One region of the Paenibacillus hubeiensis genome, then DNA from elsewhere that is predicted to be linked to it. Evidence: riboswitches for the same ligand, from Rfam matches in the RefSeq annotation. Region 1 holds a riboswitch; the other holds the start of a gene.
What was found. A riboswitch is a leader RNA that binds a small molecule or an ion and turns the genes downstream of it on or off. The one in region 1 is predicted to bind cyclic di-AMP.
Positions count from the first base shown of each region.

Region 1 (4,780 bases):
GCGAATGGAACCATGACCGCCTCCGCCCTTATGCGCAGGTGAACTGCCGCCCGTCAATTCATATCCCGGTTTTGCCGTGACAACCAAAAATTCGCCTTGGTGTGAACGGAGCGCGCTTGACAAACGTTTCAGAACATCGGGATATTGATCGTAATTCAATGAATGTGTGGCCGTGTTTATGCTTAAATCCAGCACCTCTTGATCCTGTTCGACCGTCCATGATTGGTTGTATGGATCAGTTAGATTACCGCCTGCTTTAAATTTGATCTGTTTGCCTGTTGCCCCCTGAATGGCGTATATCCATTCCTGGTCTTTCCAGGAAACGAAATCGATGCGCGGATCGCTCTTCAATACATTTGCCGTGTCTCTCAGGGATCGATCCGCTTTCAATGAATATACATAGGCCATCGTTTCATTGACGGCGAGCACGATATCCGTATCTTCCGATACGGCTTCACCCGGACGCAAAATGGTGGCATCTCCGAGCAAAGAGGGCAGATCAATGACCGGATTTTGCTTGGCAGGCAAAATCTGTGTCATTCCGCTGTCGCCTGCAATGACAAAAACGGCCTCTTTCAAGGCTTTCTCCGGAGAACCGAATGTTTCCAATACAGATTGAAGCTGCTGATCCAACTTTTTGACTCCACGAAGTCCAGTGGGACCTTTTTTATGCAACTCCCGGTCCAAGTCCGGCAAATAAACAAACAAAAAATCCGGCAATGTATTGGAGTGAATCAAATATTTTACGGCTTCAATAGCGAAGTCATTATGGATGCCCAACCGATTCGTTACACCGTCCGGCAAGTTTTTTATCCCCTGAAACGGATTAGACAACGAACCCAGGGACAACAGGTCCGGCCCTTTCACATGAATCTCTTTCGGTAAAGAAGCAGGACCTTGAATCCAATCGGGTATCGACAACTTATGATCGGACGCCCCCCTGTAAATCAGGCCGTTGATCGAACCAGACTTAAACCCTTGCCGGGCTAAGTCCTCATAGATCGTAGGCAAATCCTTGCTCAAATGACTCCCGTTCAAATGGATCAGCGCATCAGCAAGTACCCGATTCACTCCGAGCCTGAGCACTTCCATCGGTCCGGTTCCATAGTTGATCATTCTCTTGGTTTCCGCAGAGTACCACGTCAGACCTGGCACACGGTGAATGTCCGGATACGCACCGGTAAGCAATGAGCTGTCGATCGTGACGGACATCGTGGGAAAGGAACTGACCAGGTTTTTATAATATTGTCCGTGTTCGATCAGAAATTTTAATGTCGGAAGCTCCTGCTTGCCGATTCCTTGGTCAATCGCCTGAACCATCAAAGAGTCTACCATCAGGAAAATGACTTTCTTCGCATTTTCTCCACTGGCGGAATTTATTCGCATCAAATCCTGTTCTTTGGGTTTCGAGTTCTGGCATCCGATCAGCATGATCGATATAAGGATCACAGGCCACATTCGAATCCCTTTTTTCTTCATAACGGTTCACCCCTTTATGTACATTGTGTCTTGAAATCTAGGGGGTATCCGAGGTTATTTTTTCCATTATGAACATAACCAAGATGACAATTACATCCGTTCCGTGAAAAGTATGGCTGGATTCAGCACAAATACAGCGTCTCGCGGCAAATCTCTCCCGCCGCACTGGACGAAATGATGGCCAATGGCAAGCCGGTACAGCGTGACCGCGTTACACAGGCGTTCCTATAGATGAAAAAAGCTCCTGAATCTCCAAATAAGGAAATTCAAGAGCTTTCTTATGGTTATATTGATGCGGTCGAGAGGACTCGAACCTCCACGGGGGGTTAGCCCACACGGACCTGAACCGTGCGCGTCTGCCAATTCCGCCACGACCGCATATGTGGTATATCTCCGGAAATATCACGGCGACAAGGAAGAATATATCATAGAAACCGAAACTCTGTCAACACATTAACAGCCATGATGAACAGCAAAATGACGCGAAAGGAAATGGATGCTGTAGTCAGGCGACAAACTATTTATTTGTCCATTCCATTAGCTGTTGAAACGGTGGTTACTTTTTTGTAACCGAAAAACGACAGCTTTTTCGCAATTTGAGCATAAAAAATGAGAATTCCGTTAACATGGCGGTGCAGATAACCGTTTCAGAACGATTTGACAATTTCGTATTTATGCAATATCATTTCAAATGGTTACAAAATATTCATTATTCATGTGCCGAGTTTCATTAGTGAAAACGGGGGAACCATACCGGGTGAATTATTCCGATACATAGGAAATATAGGGAACCTTCTACCGAACCCTTAGCTAACTCCGTAGGCATCGAAGGGAGAACATAACATTTTGAAAAAGCTTATCCTGTCCTTATTCGGCGCAGCCGTTTTATTTACTTCCGGTGCAACAGCAACCGAAGCAAGCAGCATCAATACCGTAGTCAACAGCATGACTGGCATTCCGTACAAGTGGGGCGGCACAACAATGGCCGGCTTCGATTGTTCCGGATTTATGAGATACCTGTTTAACAAATACAGCATCGAGCTGCCGCGTACCTCGCAGGCACAAGCCAAGGCTGGCACCGCTGTTTCCAAAGCCAACCTTCGCACAGGCGACCTTGTATTTTTCAATACCACTGGAAAAGGCATCTCTCATACAGGCGTGTATATCGGTGGAGGCAACTTCGCCCATGCTTCAAGCAGCAAAGGCGTCAGCATCACCAAATTGTCCAATCCTTATTTCAGCGACCGCTACGTCACTGCACGCCGTGTAACCGGCGAATTCATGTATAACAAAATGCTTGGAAAAATTTAAACGATACCGCACTTGTTCATCCAGATCACTTGAGAAACATTGTACTCTAACCAAGAATGCCAAAAAAACCAGACAGGGCTCGAGCCTTGTCTGGTCTTTTTGGTGCAAATATGGGCTTATCGGATTAATGCAGCGCCTTCTGAACCCTAAGAGCCCCCTGAGACAGGGCGTGTCCGCCTCCAACGGCTCCGGCGACGGCAACGGCCTCCAGTATTTCCTGATCGGAAGCTCCCTTGGCACGGGCCTCCTGCACGTGGTAGAGCGTGCACACTTCATTATTCGCAAACAATCCGATGCCCAGCGCGATTAATTGTTTCGTTTTGGCGTCGATGGCGCCTGGCTGAAAACACTCGCCCGTAAATTCGTGATAGGACTTGACCACGCCGGGAAGCAAACCTTCCAATTCGCCAATCTGATCCTTGTACGCATGGACTTTATCGTTCATCAGTGTCATGTTGCAATCATCCCCTCACAGATAGGTTCCAGTCACTCACCGACCTTATCCTGTCTCCCGGAGCAGACAACTATGCCCAAACGTCCATGGTAAATCCAGTTAACCTCAGGAATAATCCTGATGGCAGACCGCTACTCCTTCAGCGGGCTTCGACGGGGTTCGCTGAAACGTTGGAAGCTGTAACGGCGATCCAGCTTGACCACTCGCCGATTTTGACGGCGAATGAGAACCTGCTCATCGTCCCACGCAACGACAATGCCTTTCACGTCGTTGGATTCCAACTCGTCGCGCACCACCCTCACTTTTTCTCCCGACAAGCGGAGCGCATTCAATTCTTCATCGCTAATCATGATTCATGGCCTCGACTTTCTATAAAATGATGGTCTGTATCTGTGCTAAACGGCAACGTGCTACAAAAAGAGACCTAAATGAAATTCATTTAGGTCTCGCGTGACTGCTGCCGTGTCATTCCTAAGTGGTTCCCTACTGAAAATTATCGCTGAGCGTGCTCTTTGCTGTCGTTCTTCTCAAACCAGAAATCAAGCACCTTGGCGGACATCACGCGTGATTCCAGGTACTCCACTTGATGCGGCGTAAATTGTTCTTTCCAAGAGAAGGACAACTCTTCGCACAAGCCCACGATCGTCAGCAGCTCTGACCAGGCAACGTAGCGTTTGTACCAGAAAAACTGCGGATGTTCAATCATATAGGGATAAAGGTCATCAAATTCCGTATGTTTACAATCCAGGGCACGTTCAAAATGAACTTTTGATTCAGCCAGCTTATCCATAAAAAACTGTTCTGTTGCCGGTTGGTTTCCCATGGTGTTGCCTCCTCTCCCTAACATAACCCCATTATAAAACAAATGCACGGTCATGCAAAGGTATAGTTAAGAAAAAATGAGTCTTTCCTTCGAATGGTCAACATTCCGAATCGTCAAACTGCACGGTACCGTTCTCCAGGGAACGGATCCGAACCAACGCTTCCACCGGAACGCCCAACTCGCGAATGGTGCGTGCGCCGGCCTGAAAGCATTTTTCCACCACGACTCCGAATCCGACCAGCTCAGCCCCCGAACGCTCTATAATTTTGATGATGCCGCGCGCGGCATCCCCATTGGCAATGATGTCGTCAATGAACAGGATTCGATCATTTTCCCGGATGAACTCGCGGGATACCATTATATCGGTTACGATTCCTTTGGTAAAGGAAGGTACGCGCTCACAGTAGGCGTCTGGGTCAGCCAAAAGCGTTTTTTTGCGCCTTGCGAATACGAGCGGCACGCCAAGTTCGTGCGCTGTGGCAAAAGCGACCGGAATGCCCGACGATTCAACCGTAATGATCCGGGTTACCCCGCTTTCGCGGAAACGTGCTGCAAATTCGCGTCCCATTTCCATCGTCAATTCCGTATCGATCTGATGGTTGAGCAGGGCGTCCAGCTTCAGAACCTGGTCCGAAATAACCACGCCTTCTTCCAAAATCCGTTGTTTCAATACTTCCATGTTTTGACCTCCCAGCCTATCCTATGAGGTAAAA
Region 1 is NZ_JAVYAE020000001.1:600,418-605,197, forward strand. It holds gene RSX24_RS02710 (alkaline phosphatase family protein) at 1-1,479, opposite strand, end outside; tRNA gene RSX24_RS02715 (tRNA-Leu) at 1,773-1,857, opposite strand; cyclic di-AMP (ydaO/yuaA leader) riboswitch at 2,188-2,319, shown strand; gene RSX24_RS02720 (C40 family peptidase) at 2,326-2,790, shown strand; gene RSX24_RS02725 (carboxymuconolactone decarboxylase family protein) at 2,915-3,244, opposite strand; gene RSX24_RS02730 (hypothetical protein) at 3,376-3,594, opposite strand; gene RSX24_RS02735 (hypothetical protein) at 3,738-4,067, opposite strand; gene RSX24_RS02740 (xanthine phosphoribosyltransferase) at 4,165-4,746, opposite strand.

Region 2 (4,780 bases), 700 kb from region 1:
AACTATTCCTATCCATTCTTTTTTGTTTGGCGCCACCCCAGAAAAATTGTCCTTTTACACAAAAGTTGCACTAGACAAAAATATTTGAAGGTGTACAATGTAAACAACGACATATCTTTTCGGACATAAGCTTCTCGTCATTCCAAACCTTCATTTCATCGAAACTATAGATAATCGTTATTAAATCCATTAAAAGTCAGGTGATGATTCCATGAGCAAAAGAAATCCATTCCACACCTCTTCAGCCGAACAGCTTGCAGCAGCAGGCGCGATGCCTTCCCTCGGGGAAGCCCATAGTTCCATGAGAGTGCCCAAAAACGCGGCCTGGTGGAAAAAATTCCTCGCCTTCGTCGGCCCGGGTTACATGGTTGCCGTCGGATATATGGACCCCGGCAACTGGGCGACCGACATATCGGGAGGCTCGCAATTCGGGTATACGCTCCTGTCGGTAATCCTCATTTCGAATCTGATGGCGGTTGTGCTGCAAGCACTCGCAGGCAAACTCGGCATCGTTACCGGACGCGACCTTGCCCAGGCTTGCCGCGAACGGTTCAGCATGCCTGTAGTCATCATGCTGTGGTTGTTATGCGAACTCGCGATCGCTGCAACCGATCTCGCCGAAGTGATCGGGTCGGCCATCGCCCTGAAACTGTTGTTTAACATTCCGATGCTGTATGGCGTCATCATTACCGCAGTGGACGTGCTGCTGGTCCTGCTTTTGCAAAACAAAGGTTTTCGGGCCCTTGAAACGCTCGTCATCGTGCTGATGGCCACCATTGCCCTCTGTTTCGGCATCGATCTGTTTCTCGCCAAACCGGACATGGGCGGAGTGCTGCACGGCTTTGTACCCAGCGCGGAAATTTTGCAAAACCCAGCCATGTTATACATCGCGATCGGCATCATCGGGGCTACCGTTATGCCCCATAACCTGTATCTGCATTCGTCCATCGTACAGACCCGCCAGATCGAGCAGACATCCCGTGGCAAAAGAGAAGCAATCCGTTACTCCACCATGGATTCCACGATCGCTTTGACGCTGGCCCTGTTCATCAATGCCGCCATTTTGATCGTGTCGGCGGCCGTTTTCCACAGTGCAGGCATGACGCAGGTCGCCGAAATCGCCGATGCCTATCACCTGCTGACGCCGCTGCTGGGCACAACGATCGCAAGCGTTCTGTTCGGCGTTGCCCTGCTTGCTTCCGGCCAGAATTCCACGCTGACAGGAACCCTGTCCGGACAGATCGTCATGGAAGGTTTCCTGAACATCCGGATTCCCGCCTGGCTGCGCAGGCTGGTTACACGGCTTATTGCCATCATCCCGGCCGTCATCGTTACCGCCATTGCCGGCGAACACGGTACCGAGGAACTGCTCATTCTGAGCCAGGTCATTTTGTCTTTGCAGCTGCCGTTTGCCGTCATCCCGCTGGTCATGTTTACGAGCGATAAAAAAAGCATGGGCGAGTTTGCCAACAAATCATGGCTGAAAATAGCATCCTGGTTTATTGCTGGTATCATCGTCGTCCTGAACGTGTACCTCATTATCCAGACTTTCGCACTCCTCTAAAAAAATAAGGCTGATCGTCGCAAGCACCGGAGTGCCTGCACGATCAGCCTTTTCTTCGATGAAACGGAGGATGAACACAGCATTATAATGTAACTATTAATGAAACCTAATCCTCGCCAGGCAAAAACAGCGGCAGCAGCTGCTCCAGCGATTCAACCGTCCAGTCCGGCTGCTCGTCCGCCGAGCGTTCAGGCTGAAACCTTCCGTAACCTTGCAATATGCGTACAGTGCGCATGCCCAGTTTGCTTGCCGGAACGATGTCGTTATCGATTCGGTCCCCAATCATAACAGCCTCATCAGGCTCGCATTCCGCCTGCTTCAACGCTACCGCGTATAATCCGGGATCCGGTTTGGATACGCCCTCTTCTGCCGAGCATGCCAGGACGTCCACGTATTTGCGCAAGCCATACCTTTCAAGCCGCTCTTCCGTGCCCAGGCTTTGATTGGCAATGATGCCGATCCGATAACGGCCGGATAACGCATGCAGCACACGCTCCGCAGCAGCAAAAGGATGCTCCAGCTCCTTCCGGAACTTCAGTTTTTCCTGAATCCGTGCCCGGTGCTCCTCATGATCGATCAAGGTACGAATAGCTACCCGCATCGGCCACTGCTCGTACTTGCTGTAACATTCGACAAAGATCTCGCGCACCTTTTCGATGTTCACATGATACCCGAGCATTCGGGCTTCCCGCACAAACTGGCCGATGATGTCGTCCACCGGCTCCCACTCATCCACCAACGTATCCCCAACATCAAAAAACAACCATTTGATACCACCAATATCCGGCACGTTACTCCTCCTTGCTCACCTTGAACGCATCCTCCCAATCATCAACGCGAGCCTCATCCCGCGAATCTTTTACCATTCAAAAGGTCGCTGTTTTCAGGCCCGTCTTCCAACATTAAAAAAAGAAGACCCGTATCCAGAAAGAGTCTTCTTGGTTTTTCACACATATAATTAAGCTAATTATAACAGCCGCCCAACATCGGATCAATCACCAACAGCCCGCCCTTATCCGTTGAGCAGAAATCCGACCTCTCCATTCATCGAATACACGATCCGATCGGCACCCATACCGCGATAAATGCCTTTGGGATGGCTCTGTTCCGTAATGACGCACAACGTCTTGGATGTCCACGATCTGCAGATTTGCAGATAGCGGCAGGTGAGATTAAGGCTGTTCTCAAAAATAAAAACATTGCCCACATTTCCCTGCGGCAGAAACCACTTTTGCGCCGATGCCGTATTCATGCGAATGACGTTCTCTACGCCGATCCGCCGCAATTTGCGTTCTTCGCCCGCACTGTTTGTCAGCACGGCAAAAGGTACCTTTTTGTACATCAACAGCTTCACAAATTTGCGCCCTGCTTCATTCGGGGCCGTGACCAAAACCATCTCGTTATCCATTATTCGTTCCTCCCTCTGACGTGAAAAGACAACAAAAAAGAAGCGTGGGGGACCAAGGCCGCCCGAACGCTTCTTCAATCCATGACAAATAACATTCGCCACGAATAACGTACGGCTTGTTGCCTCTCCCTTTAACGCTTACGAGGTTAGCTGACGGATTCGGGCGCGAGAGTCGCCCTATTTCCGGCATAGCCGGAAAATTCACCCCATAGATGCATCGCATCCGATTGGTTCCCCCGTTTTCCATTCCGACCGGAACGGAAACTCAGCGATTAAAAACATCGTTCATGTTATCGATATGAATCATACACCCCTGACAAGTCGGTGTAAAGTCGGTGCAGCTCTCCGAAAAGGCGGATTTATGGCACTTTGCTTTAATGAGATCGCTTACATATATACTAATCTCCACCTTTCTCGTTTAAACTATCTAATTCTCGCTCTGGTAGAAATTCCACATGATAACGGAAAGGAAGAAACAAGACACTGGCATCCCAAATGATTCCAATTATAATTTTGCATTAATTAATTGCATCAAATATAATAGAGATATAAAAAGATCACCGCATCGATACTACTCATTTGGAGGCGAATATTATGTCCATCTACGATTACAAAGTGAACACGCTTCGTGGCCAGGAAGTCGAAATGTCCCAATACCGCAACAAGGTCCTGCTGATCGTCAACACTGCGAGCAAATGCGGCCTAACCCCGCAATACGAAGGCTTGCAAAAGCTGTATGACAAGTTCCAGAACAGCGATTTCGAAGTATTGGGGTTTCCAAGCAACCAGTTTGCTCAGGAAAAGGGCTCTTCCGACGACATCGCCGAATTTTGCCAGATGAACTATGGCGTCAGCTTCCCGATGTTCGAGAAGATCGACGTGAACGGCAGCAGCGCCCACCCTCTTTTTCAGCATTTGACCAAAGAAGCGCCAGGCCTGCTAGGATCGAAGGCCATCAAATGGAATTTCACTAAATTTCTGGTCGACCGGGACGGCCGCGTGCTCAAACGTTATGCTCCCCAAACGACGCCTGATCAGATTGAAGCCGATATTGCGGAGCTGCTGCATCAATAACAACATTTCAACAGAGATGGATTGATGTCACGATGCATTCATTTTTCATAAGGTCATCCCCTTGAAGAACCGTGTTGCAGCCCGGAAAGGCTTTTCGAAAAATCGGTGATGCAGCACGGCTTTTTTATGCCTTTTTGCAGAAAACAAAAAAAAGAAGCATTCCGATGATCGGAATGCTTCTTTTGTTCTACTTCATTATAATGCGGTCGAGAGGACTCGAACCTCCACGGGCGTACGCCCACTACCCCCTCAAGATAGCGTGTCTGCCATTCCACCACGACCGCATGTCGTATTAGCGGCAACAAAAATGATTATACAGGGTTTCAAAGGAAAAGTAAAGCTATTTTTAACATTAAATTTTGGTGCCGAATGTATCGTCATTTTCCAACATCATATTGCATAAGATGGTATCTGATTTGAACATTTCGCCATCATTTTATTTTCGGTTCTGAAGCAATTCCGAACAATTACATAACATAATATTAACACGGTAAGGATAATAAAATAACATATTTTATTTCACAAATCAAAAATACAGCTTACCATTGACAAAACGCAGACATTTGTGTAAATATATATATCATATAATTCGGATTTTTACCGATATAAGTGATTTAAAACCTGCAACAAAGTCATATTATATGACACAAAACGAACATAGGAGGCGAAAATGGTGAACCGAGGAAATAAGCTGCTCGATTATGTCAAACTGCTTGATTCCTCTATCCAGGTCG
Region 2 is NZ_JAVYAE020000001.1:1,303,546-1,308,325, forward strand. It holds gene RSX24_RS06290 (Nramp family divalent metal transporter) at 272-1,564, shown strand; gene RSX24_RS06295 (HAD family hydrolase) at 1,671-2,354, opposite strand; gene RSX24_RS06300 (hypothetical protein) at 2,577-2,972, opposite strand; cyclic di-AMP (ydaO/yuaA leader) riboswitch at 3,093-3,253, opposite strand; gene RSX24_RS06305 (glutathione peroxidase) at 3,567-4,046, shown strand; tRNA gene RSX24_RS06310 (tRNA-Leu) at 4,248-4,330, opposite strand; gene RSX24_RS06315 (urease accessory protein UreF) at 4,720-4,780, shown strand, end outside.
Region 2: another riboswitch for cyclic di-AMP. It lies ahead of RSX24_RS06300 (hypothetical protein); the one in region 1 lies ahead of RSX24_RS02720 (C40 family peptidase).